Regions from separate parts of the Peribacillus sp. NPDC096447 genome, predicted to be linked through region 1. Evidence: riboswitches for the same ligand, from Rfam matches in the RefSeq annotation. Region 1 holds a riboswitch; each other region holds the start of a gene.
The links. A riboswitch is a leader RNA that binds a small molecule or an ion and turns the genes downstream of it on or off. The one in region 1 is predicted to bind glycine.
Positions count from the first base shown of each region.

Region 2: it holds a riboswitch for glycine, as region 1 does, so the genes downstream of both, ACIQZD_RS04115 (amidohydrolase) here and gcvT (glycine cleavage system aminomethyltransferase GcvT) in region 1, are expected to answer to the same signal.
Region 3: it holds a riboswitch for glycine, as region 1 does, so the genes downstream of both, ACIQZD_RS20870 (amino acid permease) here and gcvT (glycine cleavage system aminomethyltransferase GcvT) in region 1, are expected to answer to the same signal.

Region 1 covers NZ_JBIWEV010000001.1:394,490-396,767, reverse strand. Annotated here, with positions in the region: gene ACIQZD_RS01970 (DEAD/DEAH box helicase) at 1-333, opposite strand, end outside; glycine riboswitch at 710-797, shown strand; glycine riboswitch at 801-883, shown strand; gene gcvT (glycine cleavage system aminomethyltransferase GcvT) at 1,022-2,128, shown strand; gene gcvPA (aminomethyl-transferring glycine dehydrogenase subunit GcvPA) at 2,146-2,278, shown strand, end outside.
Region 2 covers NZ_JBIWEV010000001.1:834,229-836,506, forward strand. Annotated here, with positions in the region: gene ACIQZD_RS04115 (amidohydrolase) at 155-1,342, opposite strand; glycine riboswitch at 1,473-1,563, opposite strand; glycine riboswitch at 1,567-1,669, opposite strand; gene ACIQZD_RS04120 (DUF1444 domain-containing protein) at 1,819-2,278, opposite strand, start outside.
Region 3 covers NZ_JBIWEV010000006.1:248,323-250,600, forward strand. Annotated here, with positions in the region: gene ACIQZD_RS20870 (amino acid permease) at 1-1,283, opposite strand, end outside; glycine riboswitch at 1,492-1,570, opposite strand; gene ACIQZD_RS20875 (amino acid permease) at 2,072-2,278, shown strand, end outside.

The DNA of each region.
Region 1 (2,278 bases):
GATCAAAACTTTTTTTACAAGGCCCCTAATCATATATTCTTTTAGGATCAATCCAGCTTCAATTGTTTTTCCGAGCCCTACCTCATCAGCTAAAATGGCCTTTCCATTCATCTTTTCCACCACTTGCTTCGCTGCTTCCAATTGATGCGGAAGCGGGGTTAACTGCGGGAGGTGCTTGGGCGCCTGTAAACCTTCAAAATCAGGGATGATAAGATTTTCCTCCATTTGAACCGCCAGCTTATAAAGCTCCCAATTTCCCCATGGACCGTCATTTTCCATCTTTTGCAGAAACTCGTCATTCCATTCAGAATTGAAGGATATATTGATTTTCATAGAAATAACTCCCTCTTAAATCATAATTTCCTTAATATAAGGTCAAAACCCGAACATTTCATATGTGAAGTAAGAAAAATATTTCTCTTCAAAAGATATTGCAGAGATAAGTTTCTTAGGGTAGGATATAAGTATATTTAGAAAATTCCAATTTTCAAACGCCACAAAGAATCTTTGTACATCGATTTTGCAGTTCGCGTTTTCTTAGTATGGGCTATAGGCTCCTAATTTATCCAAGAATACTGAAGGAGACCAATCAAACGGTTTCTGAAGTTTCAGGAGAATTGGCAGAGAATGCATTCCACAATGCTCAGGGGTTTTACCGATGCTTGGTGGCTTATTCGCTTCCTTTCATAGGTAGACCATTTATATGCGGGTGAAGATAAGGGGAGAGACTACGGATGTAGCGCCGAAGGAGCAAACTTAGCAGTGAATCTCTCAGGCAAAAGAACTCTTATTGGACGCAACTCTGGAGAGCGCCGCCCGTTTTGGACGGCCACCAAAGGGGAAAACCTATTACATAGGTAAACTTTCAGGTTTCAGGACAGAGAAAAAGCTCAAACGGGCTTTCTCTGTCCTTTTTTGTGCTTTTTTCACATCATGAATCAGGATATATCTGATGCGTAATGACAAGAAGCTTTTGATAATGAAGCCAATTAATTTAAAAAAATCTGAAGGGGGTCATTTTTTGACCAATTTAAAAAGAACACCACTATTTGAGGTTTATCGTGAATACGGAGGTAAAACGATTGATTTTGGCGGCTGGGAACTTCCTGTCCAATTTTCGGGTATAAAGGATGAACATGAAGCCGTACGTACAAAAGCGGGGTTATTCGATGTTTCCCATATGGGTGAAGTCGATGTTAAGGGTCCCGGGAGCCTTAACTTTTTACAGAAGATGCTGACTAATGATATATCAAAGCTGAAACAGGGCGGTGCCCAATATACCGCTATGTGTTATGAAAACGGAGGCACGGTTGATGATCTCATCGTGTATAAAAGGGCTGAGGATGACTATCTGCTCGTGGTCAATGCTGCGAACACAGAAAAAGATTTCAATTGGCTGCAAGCTCATTTACCGGAAGATGTCCAAATCAAGAATGTATCTAGTGACTATACACAGCTGGCGCTTCAAGGACCATCTGCAGAGAAGATTTTACAAAAACTATCGGGAAATACTGCTTTAAGTGAAATTGGATTTTTCAAGTTCAAGGAAAATGTCATGATTAACGGCATCTCTACGATGGTATCCCGTACTGGATACACTGGTGAGGATGGCTTTGAGATATATAGTGACAGTGAAAATGGTCCCGCCCTTTGGAAGGCGATTATGGATGCCGGAAACGAAGAGGGGGTTCAGCCGATTGGTTTAGGTGCTCGTGATACCTTGCGTTTTGAAGCAAAACTGCCGTTGTATGGGCAGGAGCTTTCAGCGGACATCACCCCGATAGAAGCCGGGATTGGTTTTGCAGTAAAAGTCGATAAGGAAGTTGATTTTTTCGGGAAAGCCGTTCTTGCTGAGCAAAAGGAGAAAGGAGCTCCCCGCAAGCTTGTGGGAATTGAAATGATTGACCGTGGCATTCCACGTCATGGGTATAAGGTCTACAGCGGTGATAAAGTCATTGGCGAGGTCACGACCGGTACCCAATCACCAACGTTGAAGAAAAACGTGGGTTTGGTACTTATCGATAAGGAATTTTCGGTGCTGGATGCGGAAGTCGAAGTGGAAATCCGATCCAAACGTTTGAAAGCCGTTATAATACAAACACCTTTTTATAAAAAACCACGTAAATAGAGGGGAATGGTCATTAGATGAAACATCGTTATTTACCCATGACAGAGCAAGATAAACAAGAAATGCTGAAAGCGATAGGGGTATCCACTGCTGAAGAACTTTTCAATGATATCCCTGAAAGCGTTCGTTTTCAAGGAGAATACGATATCA
Region 2 (2,278 bases), 440 kb from region 1:
TTCATGCAGCGCAAGAAGCAGACTGGTCAATTCATTAAAGCAACCTTCACGAAACCTCCGGCGGCATTCTGAAGCCCATAAAACACCGTTCGTTAATACCGAACGGTGTTTTGTGGGTTTCTGCATTTTTTTGCAAACAAATATACCAATGCGACTATTCCCATTCATAAAAATTGCATACAACCTGGGCCACTGATTTGGATGCAATCAAAAGGGCATCTTCATCAATGTCGAATTTAGGATGGTGATTGAAATATGCCTTCTCCACCCCTTTCGGTTTACAGCCAATGTAAAAGAAGCAGCCAGGAATCTTTTCGGCATAATACGAAAAATCTTCTGAACCTGAGAAAACCGGAAATTCCAAGACATTTTTAATATCTTTGTCATTCATGCTTTCCAGACTATTTTTCACGAATCCAGTCAGTTCAGGGTCATTATATAACGGAGGATAATCAGGCACATATGTTAGTTCGCACTGAACATCAAATTCCGTTTCTATCCCTTTGACGATGCGGTGGATTTCCTTATCGATCAGCTGTTGGGTCTCTGCTGTCATATAACGGACATCCCCTTCAATTTCTATACGATCTTTTATGACATTAAAGCTTCCTTTTCCATCGAAGGAGCCGATTGTGACCACGCCCATATCAAAAGGATTCAAGCGGCGGCTGATTACAGTTTGTACGGCTGTCACGAAATGGGCCCCTGCCACAATGGCATCATTAGCCATATGCGGGGAGGAACCATGTCCGCCTACACCCTTTATCGCCAGCTTGAAATAGGTCCGTCCAGCCATCGAATAGCCGCCGTGATACCCGACAACCCCTGCTGGATGCGACGGAAATAAGTGGATTCCAAAAACGGCATCCAGTTCATCCAAACACCCTGATTCCATAATGCTTTTTGCTCCACCTGGGGGCGTTTCTTCTGCATGTTGATGGATTATTTTAATCGTACCGGATAGGGAATCTTTAAGCTCATTGATGCAGTCTGCCAGAACCAATAAATAAGCGGTATGCCCATCGTGTCCGCAGGCATGCATGACACCTTCATTTTTTGAACGGAACGGAACATCCGCTTCTTCTGTAATCGGCAATGCATCGAAGTCCGCACGGAGACCTATCGTTTTCCCAGGTTTTCCGCCTTCAATCGTTACGATGATCCCTAATCCATTTCCTACATTCGTTTGAATCGACACATCCTTTCCTTTATAAAAATCAATGATATATTGTGCCGTTTTCTCTTCTTTGAAGGATAGTTCCGGATTCTCGTGTAAATGACGGCGGATTTGAACCATTTCCCCTTTACGGGCTTCCAGCATGTTCATTAATTTGCTTTTCACGTTCATGATCATTCTCCCCCTTATTTCAAGTTGAGCATATTAGTAAGTTCCAGTTCGCTGCATACCTTCTTATACAAAGTGCCAAATAAAAAAGGGCAAGGAAGGATTGCGTAAACTTACCGCTCCCCTTCTCTGTCCTTTTTACCTGAGAGTTTAGCTCCATTTTTGGTCATGGAGATTTCCCCTTTGGTGGCACACTGCTTCCTGCGCGCTCTCCAGAGTTGCGTTCAGCTGCGGTTCCATTTACCTGAGAGATTTGCTCCAAGGGATCTTTTTGGAACTTGCTCCTTCCCGGCCTCAATGCTTGCACTCTCCCACAACGTTCATCCGCTTGTTCTATCATTATATATTTTCAAAATATTCCAATTATATTATCACCGATTAAAAAATAAATATCAACTCAGAGTTATAAACTCTATTAAACTTTAAAAGGACCGCTGTCAGATGCTGACACGGTCCTTTTGTGTTTCAATATATTATTGTTCACGTTTTTTGTTTTTACCCATAATGAAGATGGGCTCCAACTCATTTTCTTCGTAAAGGAATGATAGAGCCGTTATTGGAACATGACCGCTGGCAAAGAAGCTCATCGCCATTTGCGCAAGAATATCATAGCCCGTATCATTCTTCACATCGGCAATGATGATGACATCCTGATGGGGAATGGCCACAGCCATGGTTCCCTCGATCTTGTCCTTCATTTCCCGAAGCCATGATTCATTTAAAATCCTGCTGGCATCATATCCATCATTCGTGTTCAAAAAATAAAATGCATTACCTGCAACGATATCCGACTTCATTTCAGTGGAGAGGGAACGGGCATTAAAAAGGGCAATTTCACGGATCCTATCACCCTGCCAATTTTCCCGTTGAATCATCTTCTCATCTATAAGACGGTAGGTTTTCCCTAAATCAAGGGCATAAAAAACCCGGGTT
Region 3 (2,278 bases), on a different contig from region 1:
AAGAGCAGTGATAGTCGTGTAGCTTCAGCAAATAGCATAACAATAAGGATGAACAGGAATAATCCTAAAATGACGTAATTGACAAAGGGTGTAAAAGGAGCCTTGAAAGTCGATTTTGCTCTTAGGTCAGGCCTTGTTTTCGAATATTTGATATGGGAAATCAAGATAATGCTCCATACCCATATGAAACAGATGGCACTGATGGTCGTCACGACGGTAAATGCCTGTTCCGGTATCAGCTTGCTTAATAATGCCCCTATTGATACAACGATTGTGGATGTTAATAAGGCATTGCTCGGAACAGCCTGTTTATTTAATTTTTCCAGTTTAGCAGGGGCTTCGCCATTCCTGCTTAACGTATAAAGTATTCGGCTCGTTGAAAATAAACCGCTGTTGCATGCAGAAGCAGCGGATGTCAAAACGACGAAGTTGATGATCCCTGCAGCGACAGGAATGCCGATTAACGCAAAGACCTCTACAAATGGACTGCTCGTGGCATCCAGTTGTGTCCATGGGTTGACGCAGAGAATGACGAATAGTGCACCAACATAGAAAAGTAAAATCCGGACAGGGATTTTATTGATGGCAGATGGAATGTTCTTTCTCGGGTTTGCCGTTTCTGCTGCGGAAACCCCGACCAACTCGACACCGACAAATGAGAAGACGACCAGCTGTAAAGATAATAAGAATCCGGAAATGCCATTGGGGAACATGCCCCCATGATTCCATAGGTTCGTTAGGGAAACCGTTCCGGTATTGGTATTGAAGCCGATGATCAAAAGGATGATTCCCACGATGATCAAGGCGATGATCGTGATTACCTTAATGATGGCAAACCAGAATTCCAATTCGCCAAATAACTTAACGGTCAATAGGTTCAATCCTAAAAGAATGACTAGGCATATTAGAGCCGGAATCCATTGAGGGATATCGAACCAATATTGCATATAGACGCCGACAGCTATGATATCGGCCATTGCGGTCATGATCCAACAGAACCAATATGTCCAACCTGTCACGAAGCCGGCCCATGGACCGACATATTCGGTTGCAAATTCAGTGAATGATGTATACCCTGCATTGGATAAGAGCAATTCCCCTAGTGCCCTCATCACAAAAAACAAGGCAATCCCTATTATCAGATAGGAAAATAAAATAGAAGGTCCTGCCAATTGTATGGCTTTCCCGGAACCTAAAAATAATCCGGTGCCAATGGTTCCTCCTATTGCAATCAGTTGTACATGTCTATTTTTTAAATCTCTTTTTAATTCTTGTTTAGCCAATTCCAACGCCCCCGTTTTTTTATAGTCTTGGTAGTGAATGTGTTTACCTGCATGGTCTTGGAGAGAGGGACGTGATTTTTTCGTCCAGCTTGCCTTTCCCATTGGTTTTAAAGCTGTTGTTTTTAGTCCAACCACAAAATGGACAATAAAAAAAAGAGATTGGATAATACCAATCTCTTAAAGGGTTCAGAATAACAATTTTATCATTCGTTACTCTTCTGTCCTTTTGCCTGAGATTGTGAATCCTTCGGCGCTGCATCTTGTACAGTCTCTCCAGAAGCTGCTCCTGCTATAGTGTCATCCATAGCATTCATCGCTTGCTTGTATGCGGTTGTGAATAAATGTGGTCAGTGATAAGCTACCACTGCTGAATCATTCATTATGCTTATAAAATAATATTGGAATTCTATCATCTATTTTTCGGTAGGTCAACAAGTTTTTTTGAAGTGAAAAAGGCAATATCTGCAGTTTTATAGTGGTCTTAATTTTTATTAAGGTACTTGAAAAATTTATTTTTTTGGATGATCACTATTATGAAATATTGATCATCATTTTTTTAAAATGATATTTTTAGATTAGGAAAATTGCCAAGATATATTTGGTAACTGTTTATTTCAAAAATACAATTGTATTTTTACAGAATATTTACTATTATAAGATAAGAAAATATAATTGAAGTGTTATTGATATTTTTTCGATAGAGCATTTCTAACCGCAATAATTAATAGAGAGTCGTTCGTGGTAAGGATAGAAAAGCATTACCGATATTGCATCTGGGGGAGTTAAACATGTCGAACAAGGAATTAAAGAGAGGGCTGGAAGCACGTCACATTCAAATGATAGCTTTGGGCGGAACCATCGGTGTCGGGTTATTCATGGGATCGGCGAGCACGATCAAATGGACCGGGCCCTCTGTAATGCTTGCATATGCCATCGCAGGTATTTTTATATTTTTCATCATGCGTTCCATGGGTGAGATGCTTTATTTAGAACCG